DNA from 4 places in the Mesorhizobium montanum genome. Region 2 is predicted to be linked to each of the others. Evidence: predicted binding sites of a transcription regulator. Region 2 holds the regulator's gene; each other region holds the start of a gene.

Region 1 (4,211 bases), on a different contig from region 2:
GGTTTGCGCAGCGCCTCCTGATAGAGGTTGAGCGCGGTGCGGATCACCGCGGGCTCCGGCATGCGGATCGACGTCACCAGCTTGCCGGGATCGAAATTCCAGTCGGGTTCGGCCGTCGCCTGGATCGCTGCGCCGCCGAGCGGCAACCGCCGGCCGGTGTTGGCGATGCGCTTGCGCACCGCATCCGATTGCAGATAGGCGAGGAGGTCGGTGAAGAATTTTTCGACATCGGCGCCGCGCCCGTGATCGATGAAGCCGAGCGGGGAATCGCCGACCGCCACGCCATCGGCCGGATAGACCGCAAAGAGCGGCTCGTCGCCCATCTGCTTCAGCTTGTCGTTGGTCTCCTTCAGCGTCGCCTCGTAATTCCACATCGCGTCATAGAGCGTGCCCTTGCGCGCCGAATCGACATAGAGATCGGCGAGCCACCCGGAAGAGCCGGAAGAGCGCTCGACGCCCTGCAGCAGCGCGCCGACCGCGTCGTGGACAGTTGGATTGTCGAGGTCGCCGGGCTGGATCACTTCCTTGCCGCCGAGCGCGCTGGAGAGCATCGCCAGATAGGCGCTGGCGCCGGAATTGGACTGTGTGGCGGACGTCATCAGGAATTTGAGCTTGCCGTCCTTCACCGCGGCAAGGATGTCCTTCATGTAAACGTCCTTGCCGATCCAGCCGAGTTCGGCGGCCTTGGATTTGCGCACGCCGAGGATGACCGGCATCTGCGCGATCGAGGTGAGGTTGCGCACCTTGCGGCCGGAATCGAACAGGTCGACCCAGACGCTCGACGCCGGCCACACCGCGTCCTGATCGAGCCCGCCGGCCTTCTGGAGACCGAGGCCGATGTCGAGCGAGCCCTGGTAGGAGATGGTGCAGGTCGCGCCCTGCTTGGCGCAGAATTCCTGTACGATCGGCTCCAGCACCGTGTTCTCGGAACCGGAAACGATCGAGAATTTGACATTGCTCGAATTGCAGGCCGCCAGCAGCAACGCAGCCGCCAGCGCGAAAACGGACGAAAGCTTCATTCGCATCGAGGCCCCGTCAGCCCTGGGTGAGCGCTTTCTTGAGGTCGGCGGTCATCTGGTCCATCTGCTTCTCCGCGTCGGCCCGCTTCTGCCGGCCTTGCTCCTGGACCTTGAGCACGCCCTGCACGGTGTCGATCAGGTCACGGTTGGCCTGTGCCAGTGTCTCGACATCGACGATGCCGCGCTGCGCCTGCTCCTCGATCGAGATGGCCTGGTCCTTCATCATCTTCGATGTCTGGCGGATCATCTCGTTGGTGGCGTCGGTCACCGTCTTTTGCAGCTCCAGCGCCGATTTCTGGTTGGTCAGGCCAAGCAGGATGACCATCTTCTGCTTCCAGGCCGGCACGGTCAGCGCCGAAGTCGCCTGCAGGTTCTCGATCAGCGTTTCGTCGCCGCCCTGCACGATGCGGATCTGCGGCAATTGCTGGATGCCGAGCTGGCGCGCCTGCACCAGATAGAAGATGCGCTTCTCCAGCCGGTCGAGCGCCTGCACCGCGTCCTGATAGGTCTGCGCCTCCAATGTACCGGCAGAATCGCTCGCCTTGGCGTCGGCCGCCGCCTTCAGCTTCGGCAGTTCTTTGGCGCGGTAGTCGTCGACAAATTTCTTGCCGGCCTGCACATAGGCGTCGAGGTTAAGGATGGAGTCCTTCGTCTGCTCGTGCAGATCGTCGAGCACGGCGATGTCGCGGCGCAGAGTATCCTTGTGGCGGTCGAGCTCGAGGCCGATGCGGTCGATCTGCCCGGCGACATCCTCGTATTTTTCCTTGAAGCGTTCGAGCCTGGCCTTGAACGAGGAGAACAGGTTGCTCAAAAATCCTTCGTCCTTCAGCGAGGCGGGATCGAGGTTCTTGGCCTTCATGATGATGTCGGTGAGCAACGTGCCGGTATCGCCGAGATCGCGGTTGCGGATCTGCGACAGGATCTTGTCGGCATAGTCGCTGACCGATTGCTGGGCGCGGTCGCCGAAGACCGAAATCGCCGCGCGGTCGCCAATATCGATGCCGCCTTCAATCCTGGCGACGTCACCCGGACTGGCGGCAATGACAGGCAATTTCGAAGTGTCGTCGAGCAGAGTGATGCTGTTTTCACCGGCCATTGAGACCTCCCCTCAGTGAACAGTATCTCGATAGACAGTGTGTGACAGACATATGACAATGGAGCGGCATGCCGCTTTGGACTGTGAAGTGCGTTACTCTTTCAACCCGTGCCTGGACGAGCTCCCGTCCGGTGAGGACGCCTTGCGGTCGGCCTTGGTCTTAATCGGGCGCTATACGGTAGGCTGTCTCCTCGAGGAGCAAGCGCCTGCCCGTTCCCGGGCTGGTGGTTACGAGGCGCTTTTCGAGAACGTCTCGACCCGTTGATTACCGGCACCGAGGCCCGTTTGGCGGGCCTGGTCAGGCGACCGCAATATGCGCTGCCAGCCATTGCCGCACGATCGCGGCGTCCGCATCGCCGACTTCATGGCCCGCGGCAACGATGCGCGCGTCGATCTCGGCGCCATGCTGGCTGAACAGCGTCACCAGAGCCGGCGCGAACGGGCCGTAGGTCTGGTCGGCGGCGCCGGCGACGATCAGCACTCGGCTGCCGCCGAGATCGGCCCTCGGCGAGGTGTCGAGCACCGGCATCGCCCGCAAAAGCGCCGCCTGCCTGACCGTGCCGGGATGGAGCAGCATCAGGCTGGACACGACATTGGCGCCGTTCGAATAGCCGAGGAAGGTCGCACGCTTAAGGTCGAGCCCATGTTGCCGTGCGGCTTCCGTCGCGAATTGGGCGTAGGCGGCCGTCTCGGCATGGATGCTGGCCTGTTCGAAACGGGTCGGCGTGATTCGCTCGAACCAGCGAAATCCGTCCTCCTGCGGGATGCGGCCGCGTGCCGCGACGATCACCGCGCGCGGTGCGATCCGCATTGCCAGCGGCAGCATTGTCGTCTCGTCGACACCCGAGCCGTGCAGCACGAACAGGCACTCGCCGCTTGCATCTGCCGGCTTCAGCAGGCGGTAGGCAAAGTCGAGATCGCGGCGAAGAATGTTGTTTTCGCCGTCATATTCGGACATGCTCATATCCATTTGATTCCATGAAAGATTCATTGGTTTGCCGGCTTCAAAACGCAATATTTTTCTGCTCCGCGAAAGTTGATTGAACCAGGCGCATTTCAGTCCGTTTCTGCGCCGATACACTCCCCGTGGGAGGAATCGAAGCGGTGCGCCCCGGGGGTCGCATTGCTGGGTATGAACAACCAGCTTTAAGGCCTTTTGTCGATGACCACCCCTGTTTCCAACGATCGCGATAAGCGTATCGGTGAGCGCGATACGCGCGTCTCCGATCGCGACACGCGTATCAAAGATCGCGATACGCGTATCGATGTGCTGCGCGCGCTCGCGCTGCTCACCATTTTCGTCGACCATGTGCCGGGCACGGTCTTCGAGAACTGGACCTACAAGAACTTTGGCTTTTCCGACGCGGCCGAAGCCTTTGTGCTGATTTCCGGCATCTCGGTGGCGCTGGCCTACGGCACGAAATTCAAGCCGGGCGGCCGGTTGCTGGCGACCTTGAAGATGTGGCGGCGCGCCGGCGTGCTCTACATTTCCCATCTCGTCATCACGATGGTGGTGATCGCGCTGTTTTGCGCCGCTGCGGTGTTCGCGCATCGGCCGGAGATGTTGACGATGATCAACATCGAACCCTTGATGCGCAACACGCCGCAAGTGCTGCTTGGCATCGTCGCGCTCGGCCACCAGCTCGGCTACAACAACATCCTGCCGGTCTATGCGGCGCTGCTTCTGGCGGCACCAGCTTTTGTGCTGTTCGTCAGCTATCGGCCGGTGCCGGCGCTGATCGTGTCCGGTCTGCTCTGGCTCGTTGCCGGCATCTGGCAGATCGCGCCGCCGAACTATCCTGAGCCTGGCCTCTGGTTCCTCAATCCGCTGTCCTGGCAGTTCCTGTTCAACATCGGCCTTGCCGCCATGCTGCATGTCAGGCGGGGCGGGCGGATCCCGCGCAATCCGGGGCTGCTTGGCGCCGCCGGCGTCTATGTGGCCGGCGCGGCGATCTGGGTGCACAGCCCGCTCTGGGGCCAGATCACCTGGTTCAACCTGCCGGTGGTGATCGGCGGCTTCGACAAGACCTTCCTGTCGCTGCCGCGGCTGCTGCACATTCTCGCCATCAGCTACCTGATCGTCGCACTGCCGGCGG
Region 2 (4,211 bases):
GAGCGCAGCGTGACCGCCTTCATCGGGCCGTCGGGCTGCGGGAAGTCGACGCTGCTGCGCGTGCTCAACCGCATCTACGAGCTCTATCCGAAGCAGAGCGCGGAAGGGCAGGTGCTGCTCGACGGCAAGAACATCCTCGACCGCTCGCAGGACCTCAACCTGCTGCGCACCAAGATCGGCATGGTGTTCCAGAAGCCGACGCCGTTCCCGATGTCAATCTACGAAAACATCGCCTTCGGCGTCAGGCTCTATGAAAAGATCGGCAAGGCCGAGATGGACAGCCGCGTCGAGCAGGCGCTGAAGCGCGCCGCGCTCTGGAACGAGGTCAAGGACAAGCTCAACGCCAGCGGCCTCAGCCTCTCCGGCGGCCAGCAGCAGCGCCTATGCATCGCCCGCACGGTGGCGGTGAAGCCCGAGGTGATACTGCTCGACGAGCCGGCCTCCGCGCTCGATCCGCTGTCGACCGCCAAGATCGAGGAGCTGATCGACGAATTGCAGGCCGACTACACCATCGTGATCGTCACCCACAACATGCAGCAGGCGGCGCGCGTATCGCGGCAGACGGCGTTCATGTATCTCGGCGAGCTGGTCGAGTTCGACCGGACCGAGAAGATATTCACCTCGCCCCGCGAGAAGCGCACGCAGGACTACATCACTGGCCGCTTCGGCTGAGTTCATACGAGGACATCATTATGGCCGAACATACCGTCGCTTCCTTCGACGAGGATCTGAGGCAGATCAGCCGGCTCATCAACGACATGGGCGACCTTGCCGGTTCCATGGTCGGCGCTTCGACCCGGGCGCTGCTCGAGTCCGACAATGCGCTGGCGCAGCGCGTCGTCTCCGAAGACGCCATCATGGATGCGCGGCAGCGCGAGCTCGACGACCGCGCCATCACGCTGATCGCCAAGCGGCAGCCGATGGCGGACGACCTGCGCCACGTGGTCGGCTCGATCCGCATGGCCGGCGACCTCGAGCGCATCGGCGACCTGGCCAAGAACATCGCCAAGCGCGTCGGCGCCGTCGGCATCAGCGCCGCGCCGCGCGATCTCACGCATTCGATCGATTCCATGGCGCAGTTGGTGCTGATCCAGGTCCAGGCGGTGATACAGGAATATACGGTGGGCGATGCTACGGCGCTGGCCAAGCTTCGCAACGACGACGAGCGCATCGACGTCAAATACACGTCCGTCTTCCGCGAGCTCCTGACCTACATGATGGAAGATCCGCGCAACATCACCGCTTGCACGCATCTTCTGTTCTGCGCCAAGAATCTCGAGCGCATCGGCGACCATGTGACCAACATCGCCGAGAACGCCTATTATGTGTTGACCGGCACGCAATTGCCCGCGAACCGCCCGAAGCAGGACGAGACGGCAATGTCGGCGCCGGCGGCGTGACGGAAAAGGTTATCTGCCAATGATCGCGCCACGCATCATGGTGGTGGAGGATGAGGAGCCGCTGGGGGTGCTGCTCCGCTACAACCTCGAATCCGAAGGTTACCAGGTCGAAGTGGTGACCCGCGGCGACGAGGCCGAAATCCGCCTGCAGGAAAACGTTCCCGACCTGCTCGTACTCGACTGGATGGTGCCGGCGGTTTCCGGCATCGAGCTTTGCCGGCGTCTCAGGATGCGGCCCGAGACCGAGCGGCTGCCGATCATCATGCTGACGGCGCGCGGCGAGGAGAGCGACCGCGTGCGCGGCCTCTCGACCGGCGCCGACGACTATCTGGTCAAGCCGTTCTCGACGCCGGAGTTCATGGCGCGTGTCAAGGCGTTGCTGCGCCGCGCCAAGCCGGAGGTGCTGTCCAGCGTGCTCAAGGTCGGCGACATCGTGCTCGACCGCGAATCGCATCGCGTCTACCGCAAAAAGAGCGAGATCAGGCTCGGCCCGACCGAGTTCCGGCTGCTCGAATTCATGATGCGCCATCCCGGCCGCGTGTTCTCGCGCAGCCAGCTGCTCGACAATGTCTGGGGCGAGACGATCTATATCGACGAGCGGACCGTGGACGTGCATGTCGGCCGCCTGCGCAAGGCCGTCAACAACGGCCGCATGCCGGACGTCATCCGCACCATCCGCGGGGCAGGCTACGCAATCAGGGAAGATTAGGCCGCAATTCCGGACGGAAGGGCTTACGGGCGAAAACGCCGAGCCTACCGTGTCACACTTTTCCTGGAATTGCTCTGGTGAGATGCGCTCGCTGACATTGGTCGCTCGGTCACCGTCTTCGTATTACGCTCAGCCGAGTTCTTGGGCGATTCCGATGAGAAGCCCTTCAGGCCCTCGGATGTAGCAGAGCCGATACGCGTCTTTATACTGGACTACTTCGCCTACGAGATGCGCGCCGCGCTTGCGGAGCCCTTCAAGCGTCTCGTCGATGTCGTCCACGGTGAACATCACGCGGAGGTAGCCCAGAGCATTCACCGGGGCGTTGCGGTGATCCGCGACGGCAGGCGGTGTGAGGAAGCGGGAGAGCTCGAGCCGGCCGTGGCCGTCCGGCGTGCGCATCATGGCAATCTCGACGCGCTGATCGCCCAGCCCAGTGACACGTCCGGCCCATTCTCCTTCGATCATAGCCCGACCTTCGAGCTCGAGGCCGAGCTCGCGAAAGAAATCAATCGTCGTCGCGAGATCCTCGACGACGATTCCTATGTTGTCCATCCGTTTGAGCGCCATGTGTCCGATCTACAAGATGTGGTCGGGTCTGACAACGGACGGGTTCGATACTTCCGGCGCGGCAGGCAGCGAGGCGACGCGCGGACCTGGGATGACCCGCGGGAGGCAGCAGCCAATCCCGAACGTTGGCGATGAGCCACGCGTGTCAACGCCGCCTCAGGCCACGTTCTTCCCCGCCGCGCCGGTCCTAGATTGGACACCGGGAGCGAAAATCTCCTGGTCGACGAAGGTCAGCGCGCGCATGGCGCAGCCTTCGCGGATCAGCGGCAATTCGTTCGGCTCGGTGTCGAAGGAGATCGATTTCGAGTGCTGGCCGCCGGCGGTCTGGGCGATCGCCTCCCGCAGCGCCGGCTCGATCAGGTCGAAGGCGGCGGCGCTGACGCCGACCATCGCGACAGGCGCCGGATCGATCAGCGCAAACAGGCTGCCGAGGCTGAAACCAAGCGCCTCGCCCGCCCGGCGATAGGCCTCGCGCTCCGGGCCGTCCTTCTCGCGCGCCTTCGCGGCAAGGGCCCGCATATCGGCGTCGCCGACGTCGACCGGCTCGGCGTCCTCGCCCATCTTCATGGCACTGCGCCAGATCGCATAATTGCCGGCATAGGCCTCGACGCAGCCGCGGCGGCCGCAACGGCAAAGCGCGCCGCCCGGGCGGTGGATCATGTGGCCGAACTCGCCGCCGGAGGAATGGGTGCCGGTGAACAGCGTGCCCTTCAGCACAAGGCCCATGCCAATGCCATGTGAGAGCAGGATAGCGATGAAGTCGTCGCGATAGCGCTCGGGGTCGCGCCACTGCAGCGCCACCGCCATCATGTTGCAGTCGTTCTCCATGGTGGCTGGGATGCCGAATTCCGTCTCGAGGATGTCGGCAAAAGGAATGTCGGTCAACGGCGTGATCGGCGACCACAGCATGGCGCGTGCATGGGTGTCGGTGATGCCCTGAATACCCATGGCGATACGCGCGACACTGCCCAGGTCGAGGTCGGGATCCTGCAGCCGGCGCCGGACGATTGCCATGCATTCGCCGATCAGCTGGTCGCGCGGCATGACAAGCGTGTCCAGGCGCTGCTGTTCCTCGGCAATCACCTGGCCGGCATAGTCGATCACGGCGACCGACAGGAAATTCAGCGACAACACCACGGTCAGCACCGCGGCGGCTTCAGGGTTCAGCGCAAGGCCGATCTGCGGCCGGCCGCGTTTCAACGCCGTCGGCTCGTTGGCCTTGCTTTCGGTAAGAATGCCCTCCTGGATCAGGTCGGCGGAAATCGCCGAGATGGTCGAGTGGCTGAGCCCTGTGGTGGCGGCAATCTCCGTCCGCGAGGGCTGGCCGGCGCGGCGCACGGCCGAAATCACCATGGCGCGATTGCGCCGGCGCAAATCGTCATGGCGGATTCCGACCGACATCGTCTCGCACGTCCTCCCGGGTCATCGCGGCCTTGTGATGATGCCATGGCCTGTCGCCGACACGCTAGGGATAGTGGCAGAAGCCAAAGCCCATGTCATTATTTATTGCGGACGTCGAAAAAAATGGCCGGACC
Region 3 (4,211 bases), on a different contig from region 2:
GGGGGCGAGGGCGGCTAGAGCGGCCGAGACGGTCTTTTCCCAGCCGGGGATCATCGATAGCGAATAGGACACGAAGACGCGGTCGAACCGCTCGATACCGAAGAGAGCCTTGGCGTCGAAATCGGTGGCGTCGCCACGCGACAGGTTGACCTTTTTGGAGAGACCTTCGCGAGCGATGGCCGCGTTCGCCGTCTCCAGCATCTCGGCCGAGATATCGAGACCGAAGAAGCGGGCGTTCGAGTAGCGGCGGGCCGCGAGCACGATGTTGCGGCCGGTGCCGCAGCCGAGTTCCAGCACGGTACCACCTTGCGGCACGTCCAACCCGTCGACCAGCCGGTCACGGCCGAGCAGGTAGTATTTGCGGGTCAGGTCATAGATGTGGCGCTGCCAGCGATAGACGCCGTCCATAAGTTCGGCATGGCCGGCCGGCAGCTCCGTCGCGCTCATGCGGCGCGCTTCACATAGAGGTGGAAGCCGCCATAGATGGCCGAGCGGTCCTTAGCGGAGAATTCGCGCGAAGCCTCGTCCTGATAGTCCCACTGGTCGAGCAGCGAGTTGGAGAGGCGGCCGGGCAGCAGGCTGGGCTCGGCCGCGGTGCGGAAGATGACGCGCGCGCCGACCGAAGCCGTGCGGGTGATCTCGGTCCACAAATCGTTGAGCAGATCGTCGGTCATCCAGTCCTGCGCGTCGAGCAGGACGAAGCGGTCGACAGTACCCGCGTCCTTGGCGGCCAGGAACTTGATCAGATTGGCGTGGTGGATGGCGACGCGATCGATGTTGTCGCGGATCGTCTTGTAATAGCGCTGTTCCAGATAGGCAGGCAGTGCCGCCTCGCCGGGCTGCGGGTAGCGGCGGGCAAAGGCCTGCCAGGCGAAGTAGTTGTTCTTCAGCGGGAAGTCGCAGGCGAGCTTTTCCAACCGCGCCTTGAGCACGCTCGCCATCGAGCCATCGCCGGAGGTGATCAGCGAGTCATACTGGGCCGGCGGGATGCCGAGGCCAAACAGCGAGGCCTTGCGCGATGTGGCCCAGCGCAACAGCTTCTTGTCGAAGACCGGCGCCAGTTCCTCATTGAAGAAGCGGCGCTGCTCGCCGATGTTCTGCGCCTTCATGATGCCGGCCGGGTCGACACCGAACAGCTTGCCGACGCGATGGCCCATGGCGATGAAGAGGCCGAGCAGGCCGGTCTGGTAGAAGTTGCGGTCGAAGACCGAGATGCGGCGGCGGCCGCGCCAGTTGCGACGCTCCCAGTAATGGCGGCTGACCGGATCGAGATGCGGCGCAATGAAGCGATCGTAGGCATCCGAATTGTGGCTGGTGTCGGCGGCGCCGAAGAAGCGGAACAGGTCGCCCTGCGACGGCAGGTGCCGCATCGCCTCCAGCTTCATGCGGTTCAGCGCGATGTGCGCGGCATTGAGATCGACGGCGTCGATCCTGGCCGGCGAGTGGGTCAGATAAGCCAGAATGTTACAGCCGCCTGATGCGATCGTGACGACGCGATGGCCCGCGCCGAGCTGCATGGCCTCGATGTCGACATCGGGATCTTCCCAGATCTGCGGATAGACAAGCCCGGAGAACAGGAAAGCAAAGAGCCGCTCGGAAATGCCGTCCTTCGACAGGGCGCGGTTCTGGTAGACGGCCTTTCCGACTTCCTTGCCTCGGCGATAAACGAGTTCTCCGGATACGTCCGACATCGCCAGGTGATTCCCCATTTGCGTTGGCGCAAGCGGGTAGCGCAGCGTCATGACAGGCAGGTGACAGCCTGTTGACGGCAAGTTGACGCCAAGGCGCGTCGTGATAGACGCGCCTTGGCCTCGTTTCCATGCATGTCGTCGCCCAAAACCGCTGCGCGCTTTTGGGCGACAGGCGTCAGGCTTTGCCGAACGCTCCGGGTGTCGGGGTGGTGACGATGACGGCTTCGCCGGCGTCGAGCGTGGTCTGGTCGCAGGCTTTCAAGACGTCGACCGAGCCGTCATTGCGCCTGACCTTGGTCGAGCCCGCCTCGCCATCACCGCCGCCATCAAGGCCCCGGGGCGGCCGATTGCGGTGCGAGGACAGGATCGCGCATTCCATCTTTTCGAGGAAGCGGATGCTGCGCCTGGTGCCGTCGCCGGCATCCCACTTGCCTTTGCCGCCGGAGCCCTCGCGGATATGGAAGTCTTCCAGAACGACGGGGAAGCGAAGTTCCAGCACCTCGGGATCGGTGAGGCGCGAGTTGGTCATGTGGGTGTGCACGCCGGAAGTGCCGGCAAAGCCGCGCCCCGAATTCACCCGACCTGCCGGCGAGCCGGAGCAGATCGTCTCGTAATACTGGTATTTCTTGTTGCCGAAGGTGAGGTTGTTCATCGTGCCCTGGGCGTTGGCCATGGCGCCCATCGCGCCGAACAGCGCGTTGGTGACATGCTGCGAGGTCTCGACATTGCCAGCGACGACGGCGGCAGGGTAGGCGGGCTTCAGCATCGAACCGTCGGGGATGACGATGTTGATCGGCCTCAGACATCCGGCGTTCATGGGGATCATGTCCTCGACCATGACGCGGAACGCATAAAGCACGGCGGCGCGGGCGACAGGCTCCGGCGCGTTGAAATTGTTCTTCATCACCGGCGACGTACCGGTGAAATCGACGGTCGCCTCGCGCTTTTGCCGGTCGACGGTGATCTTCACCTTGATCACCTGGCCGGTGTCGGTTTGGTATTCGTAAGCCGCGCTGTCGGGAAGCCGCTCGATTACCCGCCGCACGCTCTCGGCGGCATTGTCCTGGACATGGCCCATATAGGCCTCGACGACATCGAGGCCGAAATGCACGACCATCTTGCGCAATTCCGCCACGCCCTTTTCGTTGGCGGCGATCTGCGCCTTGAGGTCCGCGATGTTCTGGGCGGCATTGCGCGCGGGGTAGGGGTGGTCGGTCAGGAGGGTTTCCAGTTCCTTCTCGCGGAAGTGGCCGCGATCGACGATACGGAAATTGTCGAACAGCACGCCTTCCTCATCGACCGTGGTGGCCAAAGGCGTCATCGAGCCGGGCGCTGTGCCGCCGACATCGGCATGATGGCCGCGTGAGGCCGCCCAGAACAGGATATCCTTGCGCGCATCGTCGAAGACAGGCGTCACCACGGTGATGTCGGGCAGATGCGTTCCGCCATTATAGGGCGCATTGAGCGCGAAGACGTCGCCGGGGTGGATGTCGCCTGAATTCAGGCGGATGATGGTTTCGACGGAACGGTCCATGGAGCCGAGATGTACTGGCATGTGCGGCGCGTTGGCGACCAGCGCGCCATGGCGGTCGAACACGGCGCAGGAAAAGTCGAGCCGCTCCTTGATGTTCACCGAATAGGCGGTGTTCTGCAGTGTCACGCCCATCTGCTCGGCGATCGACATGAAGAGGTTGTTGAAGACTTCCAGCATCACCGGGTCGGCTTCGGTGCCGAGCGCGGCGGCACGCGCTTTTCTTTCCGTGCGGCGGATCACGACGTGGTTGAGACTGGTAATTTCGGCGCGCCAGCCCGGCTCGACGACGATGGTCTGGTTCGGCTCGATGATCAGCGCGGGGCCAGCGACCGTGTGGGACGGCCGCAGGTTTTCGCGGCGGTAGACGCCAGCCTCATGCCAGCGGCCTTCGGTGTGGAAGCGCCGGCTCTCCAAAGGCTTGGCCTCGATCTGCGCCGGTCCGGCAGGGGCGTAGGCTTCCGCCTTGTCCTGTCGGGCCGCGTCCATGCCTTCAACGGCGACGGTCTCGACGACGATCGGCTTATCGTCATAGACGAACCCGAACTGTGCCTTGTGCGCGGCCTCGAAATCGCTTCTGGCTCGGAAGATCGAGCCATGCTCGAAATTCACCGGCAGCGCCGTATCGGTGCCGTCATAGCGGATATGCACGACAGGCTTCGTTGAAATCGCGTCCTCGGCAATGCCTTGCTCGCCGAGATCGGCGAGAACGTCGCTGCGCAAGGCCGAGATGAGTGTCTCGATTGCCGAGCGGGATTCTTCGGCAAGCGGCTGCAGCAGAGCCTGTTGGCGCGAGGCGAAGATCGAAGACAGGCCGATACCATAGGCGGACAGCAAGCCTGAGAAGGGATGGATGAGCACGGCTTCCATGCCGAGCGCGTCGGCGACCAGGCAGGCGTGCTGACCGCCGGCGCCGCCGAAGCAGTTCAAGAGATATTCGGTGACGTCGTAGCCGCGCTGCACCGAGATCTTCTTGATGGCGTTGGCCA
Region 4 (4,211 bases), on a different contig from region 2:
ATGAGGAACAGCACGAGGTTGGCGTTGGAGGTGGCAGTCAGCGCCGCTTCGCCGAGGAAGCGACCGACCCAGACGGCATTGATGGAGCCATTGAGCGACTGCAGCACGTTCGAACCCAGCACCGGCAACGCAAACAAAAGCAGAGTGCGCGGGATAGGGCCGCTGGTCAGATCGCCGACGCGCCGGCGAGTGGGCTTGCTGTCTTCCATGGCGGGCACCGAAAATGAATCAGGCCCGCGATGCTATCGCAGGCCTGACGCTCATGCATCCCATTACGGTTGGGACGGCTGCCGCAGCGGCCGCCCGCATTCCATTACTGGGTGGTGGTTCCGGAAAGGCCGGGCAGGGTGACCTGGTAGACCAGGAAGGTGGTATCGACGTCGGCGCCATCCTCGGCCTTGTAGGGCGCGCCGACCTGGAAGCCGTCCTGGGTGAGAAAGTCGTTGTCGTTGGCGACGAACAGGAAATAGTCGTCGGGCAGCGTCGGATCGAGCACCGAAGCCAGCGACATCGCCTCCCACTTTTCCGAAAGGTTGTTCTTGTCGTTCGGCGCGCCATTGTGCAGGCCGAAGCGGCCGAGTTCGCCCTTGTCGTTGATGTCGATGAACGGCGTCAGCTTGGCAGCGGTCACCGACGGGTCGAGCACGCCCTTCGGCGCGACCGGCTTGTCGGCGGCGTCGAACGGGCCGTTGGCGATATCGGTAGCAGCGGAGAGGTCGACGATCTCGATCTTGCGGTAAACTGACTCGTCGCCCTTCACGCCCTGGCCGTTGCCGCTGTCGCGCGCGATCATCAGGAAGCTCTTGTCGGTGAGCGCCAAAATCTCGCTCTGCGCGGCGACCTTGGTCTTGCCCTTGGCATCCTTGAACACCGGCAGCGGCACGACATATTCGTGCGCCAGCTTGAGATGGGCGAGATCGGAAGCGTCATAGACGAGCGCGCGCGTATTCTGACGCGTCGCGCCGGAATCGCCGCCATCCTGGCGAGGCGCCGATTGCAGCACGGCGATCAGGTACTTTCCGTCCGGGGTCATCGACATGCCTTCGAGACCCTGGTTGTTCTGACGACCGGTCTCGGGATCCTTCGGATCGGGCTCGGCCGCACCCGGGCCCGGATTGTCGGAAGCGAAGTTCGGCTTGCCGTGGCGCATCGGCACCAGAGCCGCAGCCGGCTGCGTCGCCGACATCAGGCGGCCGTCGGCCGAGAAGCGGTAGATGTTGGGGCCATACTCGTCGGAGATGAACATGGTGCCGTCGGGCAGGCGCACGATCGCCTCGTCGTCCAGCGCCAGCTTGCCGTTGTCGGCCTGCGGCAGCATCGGCATGTCGCCGGCGGCCGGTCGCACGCCGTTCAGCGGATCGAGGCCGGTGGTGTCGGCGCCCTTGTCGTCGGTCAGAAGTATGGTGTCGGCAAGCGTCGCTTTGACGCCCGTCTGTTCCTGACCGGCGGCGGGCGCGGCGCCCGGCGCGGTCGGGGTCAGCTCGATGGCGATCGTGTTGACGCGCGCGCGATAATCGGTGGTGCCGACGACGTTGTAGCCGCGATCCGGCAGCAGCCAGAGCGAACCCTTGTAGCCGGCGCCGTCGCGTGACCAGCCCCTGGTATCGATCGCCATGCCGGAACCCGAACCGAAAGTCTCGCCGAATTTGTCCTTCTGGCTGGCCGGAATGCGGCCGACGCCGACGAGCCCCTTGTTGACATAGGCAACGCCATCGGCGAGCGCCGGGGTCAGGGCGGTGAACAGGGCAAGTGCCGCGCCGAGCGCGACGGTTCGGTTGAGATGCTTCATGGATATCCCCTTCTTGACGAGCAAAGCGGCCATTGGCTGAAAGGGCGCGGCATCGACGATGCGGCCAGCCCTTGCCGTTGAGCGGTCTAGGACTTGAACGTGATGGTTGCGTGACAGGAGGGGTGCACTCTCCCTTCTCCCCTTGTGGGAGAGGCGCTCAATCGCTCTCCCGCGCGATCAACTCGAGCGGCCAGACTTCGCGCGTGATTCGTGTGCCTTCGGGGCCGGCGAAGGCGGGAAGGGAGGCCAGAAGCATCTCGGCCAGCCGCCGGCCCATAGCCTCGAGTGCTGGACGGAAGGCAGTCAGCGTCGGCGAGAAGTAGCGGCAGAGTGGCGTGTCGACGATGACGATCACGGCCATGTCATGGCCCGGCTTGATACCCATCTCGGCCAGCGCCTTGCAGCCGCCAAGCGCCATCGCGTCATTGTTGAAGATGATCGCCGTCGGGGGGTCCTTGGAGCGCATGACTTGCGGCGTCACCTGGTAGCCGCCGGTCTCGTTGATGAAGCCATCGGCGATCAGGTCGGGGTCGACCTCGATGCCGTGCCGCTTCAGCGCCTTGCGGTAGCCGTCGAGGAACAGGTAGCCGAAGTTGAGATCAAGCGAAGGGCGGATGGCGGCAATGCGGCGGTGGCCGCGCGCGACCAGCCGCTCGACGGCTTCATCACCCGCCCTCTCGAAATCGATATCGAGTGAAGGATACGTGTCGCCGCCGGACTGACTTCGGCCAAGCGTGGCGAAGGGAAAGCCGGCCTTGCTAAGATAGTCGATCCGATCGTCTTCCCTTCGCGTATTGGCCAACACGACCGCGTCGGCCCGGCGAGTCTCGACCACGCGGCGCAACCGCTCCTGCTGATATTGGCCTGGCTCACCCATGACGACCATCAGATCCAGGTCATGCTCGGCAAGCCGCGCCTGCAACCCGGTCAGGAACGGAATGAAGAAAGGCTCGCCATATTGCTGGTCGCCCGGATGCGGCTGCAGCATGAAGGCGATGGAATGGGTGGCGCCCTGCCTGAGGCTGCGGCCGGACTGGTTCGGCGAATAGTTCAGCTCCCTGGCCGCCTCCAGCACGCGCCGGCGCGTGTCGGCATTCACGTCGGCACGGCCGTTCAGCGCGCGCGATACGGTGCCGATCGAGATGTTCAGGTGACGCGCAAGATCGTGGATGCTGGACGCCAAGGACGGTTCTCCCCCTGCCTTGGCTAGCACTGGCTGCCGCTCAGGCCAAGGCTTGAGGACGATTTTCGAGAAGCAGCCGGTTGACATTCTATGCCATCGGGTGTGTTCTCGTAAACGTTTACGGAAAACGTTCGCGGTGATGCCGTCAATGCCGTGACACTCGGCCTGGAGGGGCCGAAGGGAGGAGCGCTGGATGATGAAGGTCGTCCTGGTCGGGTGCGGAGCGATGAGCAAACGCTGGCTCGACGCCGCAAGGCAGATCGACGGGCTGGCCGTTGTCGGCCTCGTCGATCTCGATGTCGAACGGGCGCAGGCAAGGGCACGCGAATACGGGCTTGCCAGCGCCGTCATCGGCACCAGCCTCGATGCCGTTCTCGATCAGACCAAGCCCGACGCCGTGTTCGATGTCGTGGTCCCCGCCGCCCGGCGCGAAGTCGCGCTTTCGGCCTTTGCCCATCACTGCCACCTGCTCACCGAAAAGCCGCTGGCCGACAGCCCCGACAATGCTCGGGTCATTATCGCGGCGGCGCGCCGCGCCGGTCGCATCCATGCCGTGGTCCAGAACCGGCGATATGTGGGCAATGTCAGGCGGATCAGGCGCTTCCTCGACTCCGGTGCCATCGGCAAGCCGACCAGCATCCACGCCGACTTCTTCGTCGCGCCGCATTTCGGCGGCTTTCGCGAGGAGATGGCGCATGTACTGCTGCTCGACATGGCGATCCACACTTTCGATGCCGCCCGCTATATGGTCGCCGGCGAGCCGGTCAGCGTCTATTGCCAGGAATGGGAGCCGGCCAATTCCTGGTACCGGCAGGGATCGTCGGCCAGCGCTGTCTTCGATCTCGGTGGCGGCAAGGTCTTCACCTATGCCGGCTCCTGGTGCGCCGACGGTTTCCGCACGAGCTGGGAGGGAAGCTGGCGCATTGTCGCCGAGCGCGGCAGCGTGTTGTGGGACGGCCATGACGGGTTGAAGGCGGAGGTGGTTGCGTCCGGCCGCGACGGTATAGTCGACAAGACCGCGCCGATCGACGTGCCGCTGCTCGATCCCGCCGACCGCGTCGACGGCCATCTCGGCATCATCCAGGATTTCATGCACGCGATCGAGACCGGCACCGAGCCGGAGACGCGCGGCACCGACAACATCAACAGCCTGGCCATGGTCTTCGGCGCGATCGAAAGCGCCGAGACCGGACGGCGCGTGGCGATCGCACAGGAAACGCAATGATGCCGAACCCGCTT

The links. Region 2 encodes PhoB, which activates phosphate uptake and scavenging genes when phosphate is short. Its sites were predicted from a motif close to TGTCATNNANCTGTCAT; they were not measured.
Region 1: RFM68_RS14530 (toxic anion resistance protein) is a predicted target of PhoB. The motif match lies at 2,157-2,173, and genes of this name have one in related genera.
Region 3: RFM68_RS02800 (BtaA family protein) is a predicted target of PhoB. The motif match lies at 1,752-1,768, and genes of this name have one in related genera.
Region 4: RFM68_RS02575 (esterase-like activity of phytase family protein) is a predicted target of PhoB. The motif match lies at 1,889-1,905, and genes of this name have one in related genera.

Annotation. Positions count from the first base shown of each region.
Region 1 is NZ_JAVIJF010000009.1:150,617-154,827, reverse strand. Features, by position in the region: gene RFM68_RS14535 (substrate-binding domain-containing protein) at 1-1,025, opposite strand, end outside; gene RFM68_RS14530 (toxic anion resistance protein) at 1,036-2,115, opposite strand; gene RFM68_RS14525 (alpha/beta hydrolase) at 2,414-3,073, opposite strand; gene RFM68_RS14520 (OpgC family protein) at 3,278-4,211, shown strand, end outside.
Region 2 is NZ_JAVIJF010000001.1:400,544-404,754, reverse strand. Features, by position in the region: gene pstB (phosphate ABC transporter ATP-binding protein PstB) at 1-672, shown strand, start outside; gene phoU (phosphate signaling complex protein PhoU) at 693-1,400, shown strand; gene phoB (phosphate regulon transcriptional regulator PhoB) at 1,420-2,109, shown strand; gene RFM68_RS01905 (VOC family protein) at 2,239-2,676, opposite strand; gene RFM68_RS01900 (ROK family protein) at 2,833-4,077, opposite strand.
Region 3 is NZ_JAVIJF010000002.1:82,875-87,085, reverse strand. Features, by position in the region: gene RFM68_RS02805 (class I SAM-dependent methyltransferase) at 1-447, opposite strand, end outside; gene RFM68_RS02800 (BtaA family protein) at 444-1,742, opposite strand; gene RFM68_RS02795 (hydantoinase B/oxoprolinase family protein) at 1,867-4,211, opposite strand, start outside.
Region 4 is NZ_JAVIJF010000002.1:33,116-37,326, reverse strand. Features, by position in the region: gene RFM68_RS02580 (MATE family efflux transporter) at 1-209, opposite strand, end outside; gene RFM68_RS02575 (esterase-like activity of phytase family protein) at 314-1,789, opposite strand; gene RFM68_RS02570 (LacI family DNA-binding transcriptional regulator) at 1,947-2,972, opposite strand; gene RFM68_RS02565 (Gfo/Idh/MocA family protein) at 3,166-4,197, shown strand; gene RFM68_RS02560 (sugar phosphate isomerase/epimerase family protein) at 4,194-4,211, shown strand, end outside.